3 regions of the Actinoallomurus acaciae genome follow, and region 1 is predicted to be linked to each of the others. Evidence: predicted binding sites of a transcription regulator. Region 1 holds the regulator's gene; each other region holds the start of a gene.
The links. The regulator LexA, encoded in region 1, represses DNA repair genes until DNA is damaged. The targets are predictions, from matches to a motif close to TCGAACANNTGTTCGA.
Positions count from the first base shown of each region.

Region 2: the regulator LexA is predicted to act here: its motif matches at 1,799-1,814, upstream of recA (recombinase RecA).
Region 3: the regulator LexA is predicted to act here: its motif matches at 2,025-2,040, upstream of uvrA (excinuclease ABC subunit UvrA).

Region 1 covers NZ_JBHLZP010000021.1:24,809-30,004, reverse strand. The annotation lists gene leuS (leucine--tRNA ligase) at 1-2,291, shown strand, start outside; gene lexA (transcriptional repressor LexA) at 2,398-3,096, opposite strand; gene ACFFNX_RS05120 (LysM peptidoglycan-binding domain-containing protein) at 3,352-3,687, shown strand; gene nrdR (transcriptional regulator NrdR) at 3,924-4,379, shown strand; gene ACFFNX_RS05110 (vitamin B12-dependent ribonucleotide reductase) at 4,453-5,196, shown strand, end outside.
Region 2 covers NZ_JBHLZP010000082.1:21,071-26,266, reverse strand. The annotation lists gene ACFFNX_RS13955 (glutathionylspermidine synthase family protein) at 1-459, opposite strand, end outside; gene ACFFNX_RS13950 (hypothetical protein) at 462-779, opposite strand; gene ACFFNX_RS13945 (ATP-grasp domain-containing protein) at 881-1,741, opposite strand; gene recA (recombinase RecA) at 1,939-3,069, shown strand.
Region 3 covers NZ_JBHLZP010000176.1:2,916-8,111, reverse strand. The annotation lists gene uvrA (excinuclease ABC subunit UvrA) at 1-1,910, opposite strand, end outside; gene ACFFNX_RS23095 (MBL fold metallo-hydrolase) at 2,065-2,883, opposite strand; gene ACFFNX_RS23090 (MBL fold metallo-hydrolase) at 2,990-3,643, shown strand; gene ACFFNX_RS23085 (MarR family winged helix-turn-helix transcriptional regulator) at 3,804-4,268, shown strand; gene ACFFNX_RS23080 (TetR/AcrR family transcriptional regulator) at 4,259-4,852, opposite strand; gene ACFFNX_RS23075 (alpha-amylase family protein) at 4,915-5,196, shown strand, end outside.

The DNA.
Region 1 (5,196 bases):
AGGCGTACGCCATCGGCGACGTGAGCGCCCGCTACTGGAACCAGCACGGCTTCAACGTCCTGCACCCCATCGGCTGGGACTCCTTCGGCCTGCCCGCCGAGAACGCCGCGATCAAGCGCGACTCCCACCCGGCGGAGTGGACGTACGCCAACATCGACACGCAGGCCGAGTCGTTCCACCGCTATGCGATCTCCTTCGACTGGTCGCGCCGGCTGCACACCTCCGACCCGGAGTACTACCGCTGGAACCAGTGGCTGTTCCTGCGCTTCTACGAGCGCGGCCTGGCCTATCGCCGGGGCGGCCGGGTCAACTGGTGCCCCAACGACCAGACCGTGCTGGCCAACGAGCAGGTCATCGCCGGTCACTGCGAGCGCTGCGGCGCCCTGGTGGAAAAGCGCCTGCTGACCCAGTGGTACTTCAAGATCACGGAGTACGCCGACCGGCTGCTGGCGGACATGGACGGCCTCGACTGGCCCGAGCGCGTGCTGACGATGCAGCGCAACTGGATCGGCCGGTCCGAGGGCGCCGACGTCGTCTTCGAGATCGAGGGCCGCGACGAGCCGGTCACCGTCTACACGACCCGGCCCGACACGCTGTACGGCGCGACGTTCTTCGTGGTGGCCGCCGACGCCCCGCTGGCCGACGAGATCTGCGCGCCCGGGCGGCGGGCCGAGTTCGAGGAGTACCGCCAGGCGGTGGCGCGCGAGTCGGAGGTCGAGCGGCTGGCCGCCGACCGCGAGAAGACCGGCGTCTTCCTGGGCCGCTACGCGATCAACCCGGTCAACGGCGAGCGCATGCCCGTGTGGGCCTCGGACTACGTCCTGGCGGAGTACGGCCACGGCGCGATCATGGCGGTGCCCGCGCACGACCAGCGCGACCTGGACTTCGCGCGCAGGTTCGACCTGCCGGTGCGGGTCGTGGTGCACACCGGCGAGGCCGACCCCGCCGAGTCCGGCGTCGCGACCCCCGGCGAGGGCGAACTGGTCAACTCCGGCCCGCTGGACGGCCTGACCAAGTCCGGCGCGATCCCGCGGATCACCGAGATCCTGGAGGAGCGCGGCCTGGGCAAGGCGGCCGTCAACTACCGCCTGCGCGACTGGCTGATCTCCCGGCAGCGCTTCTGGGGCACGCCGATCCCGATCATCCACTGTGAGGCGTGCGGCGAGGTCCCCGTGCCCGACGACCAGCTGCCGGTGCGCCTGCCGGACGACCTGCGCGGCGCCGACCTGGCACCGCGGGGCGTGTCGCCGCTGGCGGCCGCCTCCGACTGGGTCGACGTCTCGTGCCCCAAGTGCGGCGGTGCGGCCAAGCGCGACACCGACACGATGGACACCTTCGTCGACTCCTCGTGGTACTTCGTGCGCTACTGCTCGCCGGGCTACGCCGAGGGTCCGTTCGACGTCGAGAAGGCGCGCCGGTGGATGCCGGTCGACCAGTACACCGGCGGTGTCGAGCACGCGATCCTGCACCTGCTGTACAGCCGGTTCTTCACCAAGGTGCTGTACGACATGGGCATGCTGGACTGCGTCGAGCCGTTCACCCGGCTGGTCAACCAGGGCCAGGTGATCCTCAACGGCTCCGCGATGTCCAAGACGACCGGCAACCTGGTCGACCTGGGCGAGCAGATCGCCGAGTACGGCGTCGACGCGGTACGCCTGACGATGATCTTCTCCGGGCCGCCCGAGGACGACATCGACTGGGCCGACGTGTCGCCGTCCGGCGCGGTGAAGTTCCTGGCCCGCGCGCACCGGGTGGCCGCCGACGTCGCCTCGGTGCCCGGCGCCGCCCCGGCCTCGGGCGACGTCGAGCTGCGCAAGGTGACCCACCGCACGATCGACGAGGTCACCCGGCTGGTCGAGGCGCACCGCTACAACGTCGCCGTGGCCCGCATGATGGAGCTGACCTCCGCCGCCCGGCGGGCGATCGACTCCGGTGCGGGCGCGGCCGACCCGGCCGTACGCGAGGCGGCCGAGACGCTGGCGGTGATGCTGTCGCTGGTGGCGCCCTACACGGCCGAGGAGATGTGGGAGCGCCTGGGCGGTAAGGGGTCCGTGGCCAAGGCCGGCTGGCCGGCCGCGGAGCCGGCCCTGCTGGTCCAGGAGTCGGTGACCTGCGTGGTCCAGGTGGCGGGCAAGGTCCGCGACCGGCTCGAGGTCTCCCCGGAGATCGGCGAGACGGAGCTGGAGCGGCTGGCGCTGGCGTCGGAGAAGATCCAGGCCGCCCTCGGCGACCGCGGCATCCGCAAGGTCGTCGTCCGCGCTCCCAAGATCGTCAACATCGTCCCCGCATAGGGCCCGGCCGGGGCGCGGGATGAAAGCCCGCAAAGACGACACCAAAAGCGGTGAGGGCACCCCGTGATGGGGCGCCCTCACCGCGCACAGTCTGGAGACGCGTGGGTCACATCTTGCGCAGGACCGCGACGACCCGCCCGAGGATCGTCGCGTCATCGCCCGGGATCGGGTCGTACGCCGGGTTGTGCGGCATCAGCCAGACCTTCCCGTCACGGCGCTTCAGCGTCTTGACCGTCGCCTCGCCGTCGATCATGGCGGCGACGATGTCGCCGTTCTCGGCCACCGGCTGCTGACGGACGACCACCCAGTCGCCGTCGGCGATCGCGGCCTCGATCATCGAGTCACCGGTGACGTTGAGCAGGAAGTGCGTGCCCTCGCCGACGAGCTGCTTGGGCAGCGCGAAGACGTCCTCCACGGCCTCTTCGGCCAGGATCGGACCACCGGCGGCGATGCGGCCCACGAGAGGCACGTACGCGGGCGCGGGACGGGCCGCCGTCTCCTGCCCCGAGGTCGTCTCGTACGACTCCGGCTCGCTCTGCACGGCCGCCGAGCCGGGCATGCGGACGACGACGGCGCGCGGGCGGTTGGGGTCGCGCAGCAGGAAGCCCTTGCGCTGTAGCGCACGCAGCTGGTGCGACACGCTGGAGGTGCTCGTCAGCCCGACCGACTCGCCGATCTCGCGCATCGACGGAGGGTAGCCACGGCGCTGGACGGAGTCGCGGATCACCTCCAGAACCTTGCGCTGACGTGCCGTCAGACCCGACTCGTCGCGCGGGCCGTCGGGCATTTCCCGAACCTTGCTCATATATGTCTCCGCTGGATGACTGCGCTCCGGTGACGCGCTGTCGCCGGTATTTCGTTCCTGTACACGGACGTTAGCGCCTCACCGCTAAATGATCAAACACCTGTTCGAAGATGTCCTGGAAATTCGTCGGCTCTCGCGGTACAACTCGTACTGATGTTCGATCGAAATCTCTTTCGACTCGGCAGAGGGGAGACCGACATGCGAACGAATCGAAAGCGCGGCGTGCCCGATCACTCCTTCGACGGAGGATGGCCCATGGGTGCGTCCGTTCGGTTTCGCCCGGCCGCGCCCCTGCGGCTCACCCGGCGCGGCCGGGTGGTCATCGTCTGCGGCGTGGCGCTGGTGCTCCTCGCCGGCCTCTGGATGGGCGCGCGGCACGGCGCCCGCGCCACGTCCGGCGGCGGCGAGGGGGAGTCGGCGGTCGCGGGTGAGTCGGTGGTCGTGGGGCCGCACGACACGCTGTGGGGCATCGCCGTACGCTCCCGGCCGGGGGTCGACCCGCGCGTCACGGTGCAGCGCATGATCGACCTCAACGCCCTGCCCAGCGCCGTCGTCAACCCGGGGCAGAAGATCTACATCCCCGCGCGCTGACGGGTTCGCCGCTCGTCGTTCTCGCGCCGGGTGGCGGCGCGACACGCCGACGCCGCCGTGACGTGAGCGGGGTCTTCGCGTTCTTGTTGCGGACGAGGTTGCGGAGGCCTCTGTGGAGCCGTACGGTAGACCACAACATCTAGTAGTTACACGGGTGTAGTTCACCACAGGTTGTGGTTACACAGTGAAGCCGCTGTAATCGAGACGTAACGCCCGTCGGGGGGAGGGGATGAGCCGTGCATTGCCCGTTCTGCCGTAACCCCGACAGCAGGGTGATCGACAGTCGCTCCACCGAAGACGGCGCGGCGATCCGGCGGCGCCGGTCGTGCTCCGAGTGCGGCCGCCGGTTCACGACCCAGGAGACCGTACTCCTGATGGTCGCCAAGCGCAGCGGCGTCACCGAACCGTTCTCCCGTGACAAGATCGTCGCCGGGGTGCGCCGGGCCTGCCAGGGGCGCCCGGTGACAGAAGACGCGTTGGCCCAGCTCGGGCAGCGTGTCGAAGAGGCCATCCGGGCGACTGGAAACGCCGAGATGCGCTCGCACGACGTGGGGCTGGCCATCCTTGGGCCGCTGCGCGAGCTGGACGAGGTCGCCTATCTGCGATTCGCCTCCGTCTACCGGGGGTTCGAGTCGATCGACGACTTCGAGAAGGAGATCGAGTCTCTTCGCGCGGCGGAACGCGACCGGTAACACCGGCGCCCGATCGCGTGTTGTACGAGGTAATCCTTGAAATAGGCCTGTTCGGCCTGAGAAGGGGGAGGTCATGACGGAGACGGTGAGCGGCCAGGCACGGCGCGGGAGGGGCGGCCGCAAGGGGTTGAAGATGCGCCGCATCTTCACCCGGCCCGGCATTCACCCGTACGACGAGGTCCGGTGGGAGCGCCGCGACGTCGTCATGACCAACTGGCGCGACGGCTCGGTCAACTTCGAGCAGCGCGGTGTGGAGTTCCCCGAGTCCTGGTCGGTCAACGCGGCCAACATCGTCACCTCGAAGTACTTCCGCGGCGCCGTCGGCACTCCGCAGCGTGAGTGGAGCCTGAAGCAGCTGGTCGACCGGGTCGTCGGGGTGTACACCGAGACCGGCCGCAAGCACGCCTACTTCGCGAGCGACGAAGACGCCGAGATCTTCGAGCACGAGCTGACGCACGCGCTGGTCCACCAGGTGTTCAGCTTCAACTCGCCGGTGTGGTTCAACGTGGGGACCCCGTCGCCGCAGCAGGTCAGCGCGTGCTTCATCCTGTCCGTGGACGACACGATGGAGTCGATCCTCGACTGGTACAAGGAAGAGGGTGTGATCTTCAAGGGCGGTTCCGGCTCGGGCGTCAACCTCTCCCGCATCCGCTCCAGCAAGGAGCTGCTCTCCTCCGGCGGCACCGCCAGCGGCCCGGTCTCGTTCATGCGCGGCGCCGACGCCTCGGCGGGAACGATCAAGTCCGGAGGCGCCACCCGCCGGGCGGCCAAGATGGTCGTGCTCGACGTCGACCACCCCGACGTCGAGGAGTTCATC
Region 2 (5,196 bases), on a different contig from region 1:
GTGGACGGAGTTCCACTGGTCGTCGCCGGGGTACACGTCCTGCAGCCAGTACCACTGGATGATCGAGCTCTCCACGAGCGCGGTCGGGGTGTCGGCGTTGTACTCCAGCAGCTTCGCCGGGCCCTCGCCGTCGTACCGGAGGTCGAACCGTCCGTACAGGTGCGGGTCGCGCCGCCGCCACGACGCCTCGATCAGCGGGCGCACCCAGGGCGGGATGCCGAACACGTCGTACCGGCCGGTGCTTACGACGTGCTCCACCGCGGCCAGGCACATCTGGTGGAGCTCCTCGACCACCGACTCCAGCGCGAGGACCTCGTCCATGGGGAAGACGTAATGCACGGACTCGTCCCAGTACGGGCGCCGCAGGTGCTCCGGGTGGGAGGTGCGGTGGTACGCGAGGCCCTGCGACTCGATGATCTGAGCCCAGTCCGCGCGCGGGTCGCAGAACTCGCGTCGCACGCTCAGCCTCCGTGGGAGCCGGAGTGGCCGCCGAAGCCGCCGCGTGAGATCACCCGGCCGCCGCGCGAGGTGATCTTGTTGCCGCGCGGGCGGATGGTGCTGCCGCGCGAGACGTATCCGCCGTGGTAGCGGCCGCCGTAGTACCAGTAGTAGCGGCCGTACGAGCCCCCGTTGTCGCAGTAGTAGTCGGGGACGACGCGGTAGGAGCCGCCGTGGGAGTTCCAGCCGTCCACGCAGCTCGCGTTCGTGCTCGACGAGCAGGCGACGAGGGTCAGCGACAGGACGCTCAGGGCGCTCAGCTGTACGGCGCCGGAACGCATTCGCCGACCGGCGGCTTTGGGAGGCATTGCCGACGATCCTCCGATTCCAGGGGTGGTGCCCGGTAAGTGTAGAGGTGGGACGGTCGATCGGCGGGATCGGTTCAACGAATGGGAAAGCTCAGATAAAGGTCGGCCGGTTCGGCCCCCGCGGGAAGATCACTCACCTGGCCGTCGCCGGTCTCGACCACCCGCCAGGAACCGTCCGCGCGTCGTGCCAGGTCAGTGGTGATGAACCGGCAGCCCAGCGAACGCACGCAGGGTGCGACCGACTCGGTGAGGGGGCGTGGGCGTATCTCCGGAGTGTCCGGATGCGGCCCGACCAGAACCGGTTCTCCGTCGACCCACCAGACGCGCGCCTCGCCGTCTTCGTACGTCTCGAACTCGCGGATCACGATGCCGCCGGCCAGGGAGTCGCCCTGGAGCTCGACGAAACGCGAGACGACCGCGTGCAGCCGGTCGACGTCGGCGACGTCGGGCACGAAGCACGCCTCGTCCCACTCGTGCTTGCGCGACTTCACGTAGTCCTTGACGATCGCCGGGCCCTTGGGGAGCGGGCGTACGAGCTGGGCCAGGCGATCCTTGTCCGGAGGCGCGCCGGGACGGGTCGGCAGCCACACGCTCGCAGGGGTGACGCCGGCGAACGTGTCGTACCAGCCCGGCAGCTCGTGCGCCTTCTGGTAGCCGTCCGGCGGCACCGCCATCGTGACCCTGCGCGCGCCGAGCGCGGAGGCCAGCGCGGTGTACTGCACGGACGTCATCATCCATCCGCGGTACCAGACCGTGCCGAGGTCGCGGGGGACACGGTGTACGGCCATGGCCGCGTCGCCCTGCTGGAGGGCGTCGTGGTCGATGAGCGCGATGGATCCGCCGAGCGCGCGCACGGACTCGGCCTCCCGCGCGAAGTGTTCGTCGACCCGCCGGGGGTTGAGCGGGTCGGCGCACATGAGAATGGTGACCGGCATGATCCTGCGCCTCAGCGTAAGCCAAGTTCACCGGACTTTCTGAGTGTCTGACCATGATCGAACACGTGTTCGGCTAGAGTTGTCCGCAACGGGCGGCGTAATCCACAACGGTGGCCCGGACTCTCGAAAACTGTCGGTGCGGCCCCGTAACGTCGCACCCGTCAACATCAGTCACCGACTTCACAGGGACACCTCACATGGCAGCAAACGATCGCGAGAAGGCCCTCGAGGCGGCGCTCGCCCAGATCGAGCGGCAGTTCGGTAAGGGTTCCGTCATGCGGCTGGGCCAGGAGGGCCGCCCTCCGGTCGAGGTGATCCCGACCGGCTCGATCGCCCTCGACGTGGCCCTCGGCATCGGCGGCTATCCGCGCGGCCGCGTCGTCGAGATCTACGGCCCCGAGTCCTCCGGTAAGACCTCGCTCGCGCTCCACGCGGTGGCGAGCGCGCAGAAGAACGGCGGCATCGCCGCGTTCGTCGACGCCGAGCACGCGCTCGACCCCGAATACGCGAAGAAGATCGGTGTCGACATCGACGCGCTCCTGGTCTCCCAGCCCGACACGGGCGAGCAGGCGCTGGAGATCACCGACATGCTGATCCGCTCCGGCGCGATCGACGTCGTGGTCATCGACTCCGTCGCCGCCCTCGTGCCGCGCGCGGAGATCGAGGGCGAGATGGGCGACAGCCACGTCGGCCTCCAGGCCCGCCTCATGTCGCAGGCGCTCCGCAAGCTCACCGGCGCCATCAACCAGACCAAGACCACGGCGGTCTTCATCAACCAGCTGCGCGAGAAGGTCGGCGTCATGTTCGGCTCGCCGGAGACGACCACGGGCGGCAAGGCGCTGAAGTTCTACGCGTCGGTCCGGCTCGACGTGCGGCGCATCGAGACGATGAAGGACGGCACCGACGCCGTCGGTAACCGCACCCGCGTCAAGGTCGTGAAGAACAAGATGGCGCCGCCGTTCAAGGTCGCCGACTTCGACATCCTGTACGGCGTGGGCATCAGCCGTGAGGGCGGCCTCATCGACATGGGCGTCGAACACGGCTTCGTCCGCAAGTCGGGCGCTTGGTACACCTACGAGAGCGACCAGCTCGGCCAGGGCAAGGAGAACGCCCGCACCTTCCTCCGGGAGAACCCCGACCTCGCCAACGAGCTGGAGAAGAAGATCAAGGAGAAGCTCGGGGTGGGCCCGAAACTCGACGCCGACCCGACGGCACCTCTGGCGGAGGCCCCTGCCACGCCCCCGACGGCCGCCGCGGGCGCGCCGGCGGGCAAACCCGCCCCGGCCAAGCGCGGCTCCAAGAACACCCCGAAACCCGGCGACGCCTGAGCCCCAGCGACCTGCCTCCCCGGCCAGCCTGAGCCCACCGAGGCCCGATGACTGAGCGCCGCACTGGCGAGCGCCGCTTCGGCAAGAGCTGGCCCGGCGAGGGCTGGTCCGGAGAGGGTTGGCGCGGTGAGGTCGAGACAGCGAGGGCCGGTTCAGCGAGAACCGGTCCGGCGAGGTCGAGATGGCAAGGGTCGGTCCGGCGAGGTCGAGACGGCAAGATCTGGGGCGGTGAGAACCGGTCCGGTGACGTCGGGTCGGTGAGGGCTGGTGCGGTCAGGTCGAGACGGCAAGGGCCGGTGCGGCGAGAGCCGGTCCGGCGACGTCGAGACAACGAGAGCTGGTCCGGCGAGGGACGGCAAGGGCCGGTGCGGCGAGAGCCGGTCCGGCGACGTCGAGACAACGAGAGCTGGTCCGGCGAGGTCGAGACAGCGAGGGCCGGTGTGGCGAGAGCTGGGCTGGCGAGGTCGGGCGGCGAAGGCCGGTCCAGCGAGGTCGAGATGGCAAGGGTCGGTCCGACGAGGTCGAGACGGCAAGGCCTGGTCCGGTGAGAACCGGTCTGGAGACGTCGAGGCGGTGAGCGCTGGTGCGGGCAGATCGAGACGGCAAGGGCCGGTCCGGTGAGGTCGGGGTGGCGAGGGCCGGTCCAGCGAGGTCGAGACGGCAAGGTCTGGTCCGGCGAGAGCCGGTCTGGAGATGTCAGGGCGGCGATGGCTGGCCCGGCGAGGTTGGGGCGACAAGGTCTGGGGCGACGAGGGCCGGTCCGGTGACGTCGAGGCGGCAAGGTCTGGTCTGGCGAGGGCCGGTGCGGCGAGGCAAAGGCTGGGGCGGCGAGGCTTGCTCGGTCGTGACCTGGTGGGCAAGACTCGCCGAGTCTGGACCTGTCTCGGCCGGACTCGGCGCGTCGGTCCGGCGGCCAAGCCGGACGTGGCTCATCGCCGCCGAACCCGGCAGGATGGAGTCCGGCATGGCGAGTCCGGCGGGCTGTGTTCGGTCTGGGCTGAGTCCGACCCGGGCTGGGCCCGGTCCGATCCGGGCTGGGGCTGGCAGGCCTGGCCTCGATACGGTTCGGGCTCGGCAGGGCGGAGTCCGGATCGCCGGGTTCGGCGGGCTGGGCTCGGCGGACCGAGTTCGACCTTGGCCGGGCGCGGTGAGTCTGGGCTCGGTTCGGGCTCGGCAGGCTGGAGTCTGGCCTGGCGGGATCGGTGAACTGCGTTCGGCCCAGGGCTGGGCCGGAGAGTCTGGCCTTAGTACGGGCCAGGCTCGGCGTGGGCGAGTATGGCTTGCCGAGGTCGGCAGGCTGTGTTCGGCACGGGCCAGGGCTGGCGAGGCTGAGCTCGGCGAATCCGGGCTCGGCACAGTATGGGCACGGCACGGGCGATATGGCTCGGGCCGGGAATGACGGGGCCCTAAGGCCTCCTGGCGGGTGGCGGCGTCGCGTCCCGCACCGGGTCGACACCGGTGTGGGCACCTTCCCCGGCGGCGTCGCCCCCGCTCAGGAGTTTCGGCGTGAGTGATGCCGGGCCGTGCTGCCGGCGCCTGGTCCGGCGAAGACTTCGGAGGTGTCATGTCCGCAGACGAGACCGGCGCCGGGTCCGACGACTTGGACCCCGCCGATCCGGAGTCCGGCTGGACCACCGGAACCACTCCTCCTTCCGGCGAGCCGCCGCGGCCCTCGACCGGGCACACGGCGTCTGGCTGGGCCACCGGTATCACCGGCCCCGCCGGGGATCCCGGCGGCTCTCCGACCGCCCCTCTTCCGGCCGACGGGGAGGAAGGAAGCGCGGCGGCCATGCCGTACCGCGACGGCCCTGCGCCTGGACCGGGCGATCGTGCCGCGACCTCCGGGCGACGAGCAGGCGGACGGACAGGAGGGCGGACAGGCAGGCGGAAGTCCAGACGCGAAACCCGCGAAGCGCGCTCTAACCACGAGGCGGGTTCCGGTCGCGAGGCGCGTTCTGGTGGTGAGGCGCGCTTCGGCGGTGGGACAGGCTCTGGCCGTGAGGCGGGCTTCGGTGGTGAGCCGCGTTCCGGCCGTGAGTCGCGTTCCGGCCGTGAGGCGGGTTCCGGCGGTGAGGCGGGTTCCGGCGGTGAGGCGGGCTTCGGCGGTGGGGCAGGTTCCGGTCGTGA
Region 3 (5,196 bases), on a different contig from region 1:
AGCGGGAACGCCACGTCGACGCCGCGCAGGTTGTGCTCGCGCGCGCCCTTGACCACCAGCTCACGGCCCCGCTGCCGCTTGCGGCGGGTGGCCGGCACCGGGATCTCGTTGCGGCCGGAGAGGTAGGCGCCGGTCATCGAGGTCTCGGAGGCGAGCAGTTCCTCGACCGTGCCGGACACGACGACCTGGCCGCCGTGCTCGCCCGCGCCCGGGCCGATGTCGACGACCCAGTCGGCGGCCTTGATGGTGTCCTCGTCGTGCTCCACGACGATGAGCGTGTTGCCGATGTCGCGCAGCCGGATCAGGGTCTCCAGCAGGCGGTGGTTGTCGCGCTGGTGCAGCCCGATGGACGGCTCGTCGAGGACGTACAGGACGCCGACGAGGCCCGAGCCGATCTGGGTGGCGAGCCGGATGCGCTGCGCCTCGCCCCCGGCGAGGGTGGCCGACGCGCGGTCGAGGGTGAGGTAGTCGAGGCCGACGTCGAGCAGGAAGCCCAGCCGGGCGTTGATCTCCTTCAGGACCCGCTCGGCGATGTGCTTCTCGCGGTCGCCCAGCTCCATCGCCAGCAGGAACTTGGCGCACTCGCCGATCGGCATCGCGGCCACGTCGGCGATGGACCTGTCGTTGACCGTGACGCTCAGCACGACCGGCTTGAGGCGGCGGCCCTCACACGACGGGCACGGGATCTCCCGCATGTAGCCCTCGAACCGCTCGCGGCTGGAGTCGCTCTCGGCCTCGGAGTGGCGGCGCTGGACGTAGGGGATCACGCCCTCGTAGGTCGTGTAGTACGAACGCCGCCGGCCGTAGCGGTTGCGGTAGCTCACGTGGACCTGCGTGTCGTGGCCCTTGAGGATGGCCTTGCGCGCGGCGGCCGGGAGGCGCTCCCACGGCGTGTCCAGGTCGAAGCCCATCGCCTCGCCCAGCGCGGTGAGCAGCCGGAGGAAGTAGTCGCTCACGTGCCCGCCGGACCACGGGGAGATGGCGCCGTCGCCGAGGCTCTTCTCCGGGTCGGGCACGATCAGCTCGGGATCGACCTCCATGCGGGTGCCCAGGCCGGTGCAGTCGGGGCAGGCGCCGTACGGGGAGTTGAAGGAGAAGGACCGGGGCTCGAGCTCGTCGAAGGACAGGTCGTCGTAGGGGCAGTAGAGGTGCTCGGAGTACATCCGCTCGCGGCGCTCGTCGTCCTCCGGCAGGTCGACGAAGTCGAGGATGACCGTGCCCGCGGTCAGCCCGAGCGCCGTCTCGACCGAGTCGGCCAGGCGCCGCCGCGAGCCCTCCTTGACGCTCAGCCGGTCGACGATCACCTCGATGTCGTGCTTCTCGTACTTCTTGAGCTTCGGCGCCTCGTCCAGGCGGACGGTCGCGCCGTCGACCCGGGCGCGGGAGAAGCCCTTGGTCTGCATCTCGCGGAACAGCTCCGCGTACTCCCCCTTGCGCCCGCGCACGACCGGCGCGAGCACCTGGAAGCGCGTGCCCTCCTCGAACTCCATCAGCCGGTCGACGATCTGCTGCGGCGTCTGCTTGGTGATCGTGCGGCCGCAGGCGGGGCAGTGCGGGTGCCCGATGCGCGCCCACAGCAGGCGCAGGTAGTCATAGACCTCGGTGATGGTGCCCACCGTGGACCGCGGGTTCTTCGAGGTGGACTTCTGGTCGATCGACACCGCCGGCGACAGGCCCTCGATGAAGTCGACGTCCGGCTTGTCCATCTGGCCGAGGAACTGCCGCGCGTACGCCGACAGAGACTCGACATAACGCCGCTGCCCCTCGGCGAAGATCGTGTCGAACGCGAGGCTCGACTTGCCGGAGCCGGACAGCCCGGTGAAGACGATCAGCGCGTCCCGCGGCAGATCCAGCGAGACGTCCTTCAAATTGTGTTCACGTGCTCCGCGCACGATGAGGCGGTCGGCCACGGCGTATTCGCAATCCCCTTGAGAGCCTGGTGGAGACAGGTCAGCTTCAGGCTAACGAGTGGGTGCGACGGTTTCTTCCAGACGACCTCATCAACCCCGCTCGTCGCACGAGAACCGTACACGTGTTCGAATGGGGACTGCCACCGGAACACGCCTACTCGGGACCGTCGTCGAGCGCGTGCTCCAGATATCTCTCCGCCGACCGGCGTACGGCCTCGACGCCGTCCGCGTGGACGATCCGCCGCCACCACGCGCCGTACACGCGCTCGAAGGGGTAGGGCTCCAAGAGCCGCAGCGCGCGCCGGATGACGCGCGGGCGCTCGGGGATGTGGTTGGGGTAGCTGTACATGAAGCTGACGTAGCGCCGGTCCTGGACGACGGTGAGGATGTCGCCGGACAGCAGCGCGCCGCGCCCCTCCTCGCCGTCGCGCCAGTGCAGCACCTGGCCGCCCGCGAAGTGCACCCCGGCGTTGACCAGCGTGAGGCCGTCGCCGAGCGAGCGGGTCTCCCCCGACCAGAAGACGACCGAGTCGTCGGGCCGGGCCACCCATTCGCGGTCGGCCTCGTGGATGTAGACCGGCGCGTCGAAGGCGTGCGCCCACTCGATCATCGAGCCGTAGAAGTGGGGGTGGCTGATCGCGATGGCCGCGACCCCGCCCAGCTCGCGCACCCGGGCGACCATGTCGTCGTCGATGTAGGTGATCATGTCCCACAGGACGTTACCCGACGGGGCGCGGACCAGCAGGGCGCGCTGTCCGATCGCGGTCGGCGGCGCGGCGCCGACACCGACGATTCCCGGCCCCTCCTCCTCGATCCGTCCCCGGTGCCCGGCCTCGCGCAGCTCGGCGAGGGTGGTCCACCGCTGGCCGTCCCAGCCGACGTACTGACGCTCGTCCGTGCAGATCGGGCAGTCGGCGCGCGGTGCGCCGTACTGCGCCCCGCAGGTGCGGCAGATGAGGAGGTCGTCTCGCATACGGGCAGCCTAACCGCGGACGTCCGGGCGACACAGGTCCCGTGAGCCCCGGCCGTGACAGGATGGAAGGCGCCGTAAAGCCGCCCGTGCCCGATCGGAGGACAGCGTGACCTACACAGGCGACGTCGAGGTCGGTGGCGCCCCCGACGTACGAGAACTTCCCGCCTTGACGATCACCAAGCTGGCCGTCGGACCGTACGACAACAACGCCTATCTGCTGCGCTGCACGGCGACGGGCGAGCAGGTCCTCATCGACGCCGCGGCCGAGCCGGACCGGTTGTTCGAGATCGTCGGCGACGGGCCGCTCTCCCGCGTCGTCACCACGCACCGCCACCAGGACCACTGGGGCGCCCTGACCGCGATGATCGACGCGACCCACGCGCGGCTGGTCGCCCACCCCGACGACGCCGAGGCCCTGCCGCTGCCGGTCATCGAGCCGGTCGAGCACGGCGGCACGGTACGGGTCGGGCAGGCCACGCTGTCGATCATCCACCTGCGCGGGCACACGCCCGGCTCGATCGCGCTGCGCTACGACGACGGCGAGACGCCCCACCTGTTCACCGGCGACAGCCTGTTCCCCGGCGGCCCGGGCAACACCTGGGGCGACGCGAAGCTGTTCGGCCGGCTCATGGACGACCTGGAGGAGCGGGTGTTCGGCGTGCTGCCGGACGAGACGTGGGTCTACCCCGGGCACGGCAAGGACACGACGCTCGGCCGGGAGCGCCCGCACCTCGCCGAGTGGCGCGAGCGCGGCTGGTGAGAGCCGCCCGGACGGCGCCGCCGGCCGTCCGGAGCGCTCCCGTCCGCGGATCGCCGGTCCGTACTGGTGCGACTCAGGTGTCCATGCAGCAAGATTGGGGAATGGGCATGCTCATCAGTACGCCCGGGACGCGCGATCGTGAGGCGGCGGGTAAGGAAAGATGACCGGCGTGACCAACCAGGCACCCGATGCGGAAGACCTGACGAACGTCGAGCTGGCGGCGCGACTGCGGATGACTCTCGGCCGGCTCAACCGCCGTGTGCGCCAGCACGGCCCGCAGACCCTGTCCTCGAGCCAGGCGTCCACGCTCTCGAGCGTCGAGGCGCTCGGCCCGGTGCGCCTCGGCGACCTGGCCGCACACGAAGGTGTCACCGCGCCGACACAGAGCCGGCTGGTCGGCTCGCTCGAACAGCAGGGGCTGCTGCGGCGCATGCCCGACCCCGAGGACCGGCGCGCCACCCTGCTGGCCATCACGGCGCAGGGCCGCCGTCAGCTCGAACAGCTGCGCGGCGAACGCTCGGCGTTCCTCGTCAGCCAGATCGCCACGCTGACGGAGGAGCAGCGCGAGGCTCTGGTGGCGGCGCTGGACGCGCTGGAGGCCCTCGCGGAGTGCCCCTACGACTGACCGAGCGCGCCCCGTATCGCGCCGACCACCTGCGCGACGAGGGGCTCGCGTTCGGCCGGCGGGCAGCCACGCTCGACCCAGCTGAGGCAGGCGGCGTCGAGGAAGCCCAGGTAGCCGTGGAGCGCGTGGTCGAGCGCCGGGTCGGCCGGCAGTGCCAGCAGGTCGCGCAGCAACGCCAGGTACAAGCCCCGGGTACGGCGGCGCAGCTCGGCCGCCTCGGGCACGTCACCGGCCGGCGAGCGCAGTGGCGCGGCCCAGCCGACCTGCGCGTCGGCGACGGCGTCGAGGTAGACGCGCACGCTGACGGCCAGCCGGTCGTACGGGGCCGCCGCCGGGGTGTCGGCGGCGCGCTGCCGCCGCAGCAGCTCGTCGATCGCGGCGCGCACGACGTCGCGGTAGAGGCCGCTCTTGCTGCCGAAGTAGCGGTGGACGAGCGCCTCGGAGGCACCGGCCACGGCCGCCACCCGGGCGACGGAGACCTTGTCGTACGGCTCTACGGCGAACGCGCCCGCCGCGGCGCGCAGGATGTCGGCGCGCCGGGTCTCCACGTCGAGCCTCCGCCGGGGAAGCCGGTCCTTGCGCACGCGATCCCTCCTTACTGAGCTATCCTCAACAGTACTACTGAGTCTCCCTCAAAAGGACCTCGATGACCTCGTGGATCGACCACACGATCTGGTGGCACGTCTATCCGCTCGGCTTCACCGGCGCGCTGGAGGCCGGGCCGGGACACCGCCTGAGCCGGCTGGAGGCCTGGCTGGACTACGCGGTCGAGCTGGGCTGCAACGGCCTGGCTTTGGGCCCCGTCTTCGCTTCGGAGACCCACGGCTATGACACCGTCGACCACTTCCGGCTGGATCCGCGGCTCGGGGACGACGCCGGCTTCGACCGCCTCGTCGCGGCCGCGCGCCGCCGGGGAGTGCGGATCCTG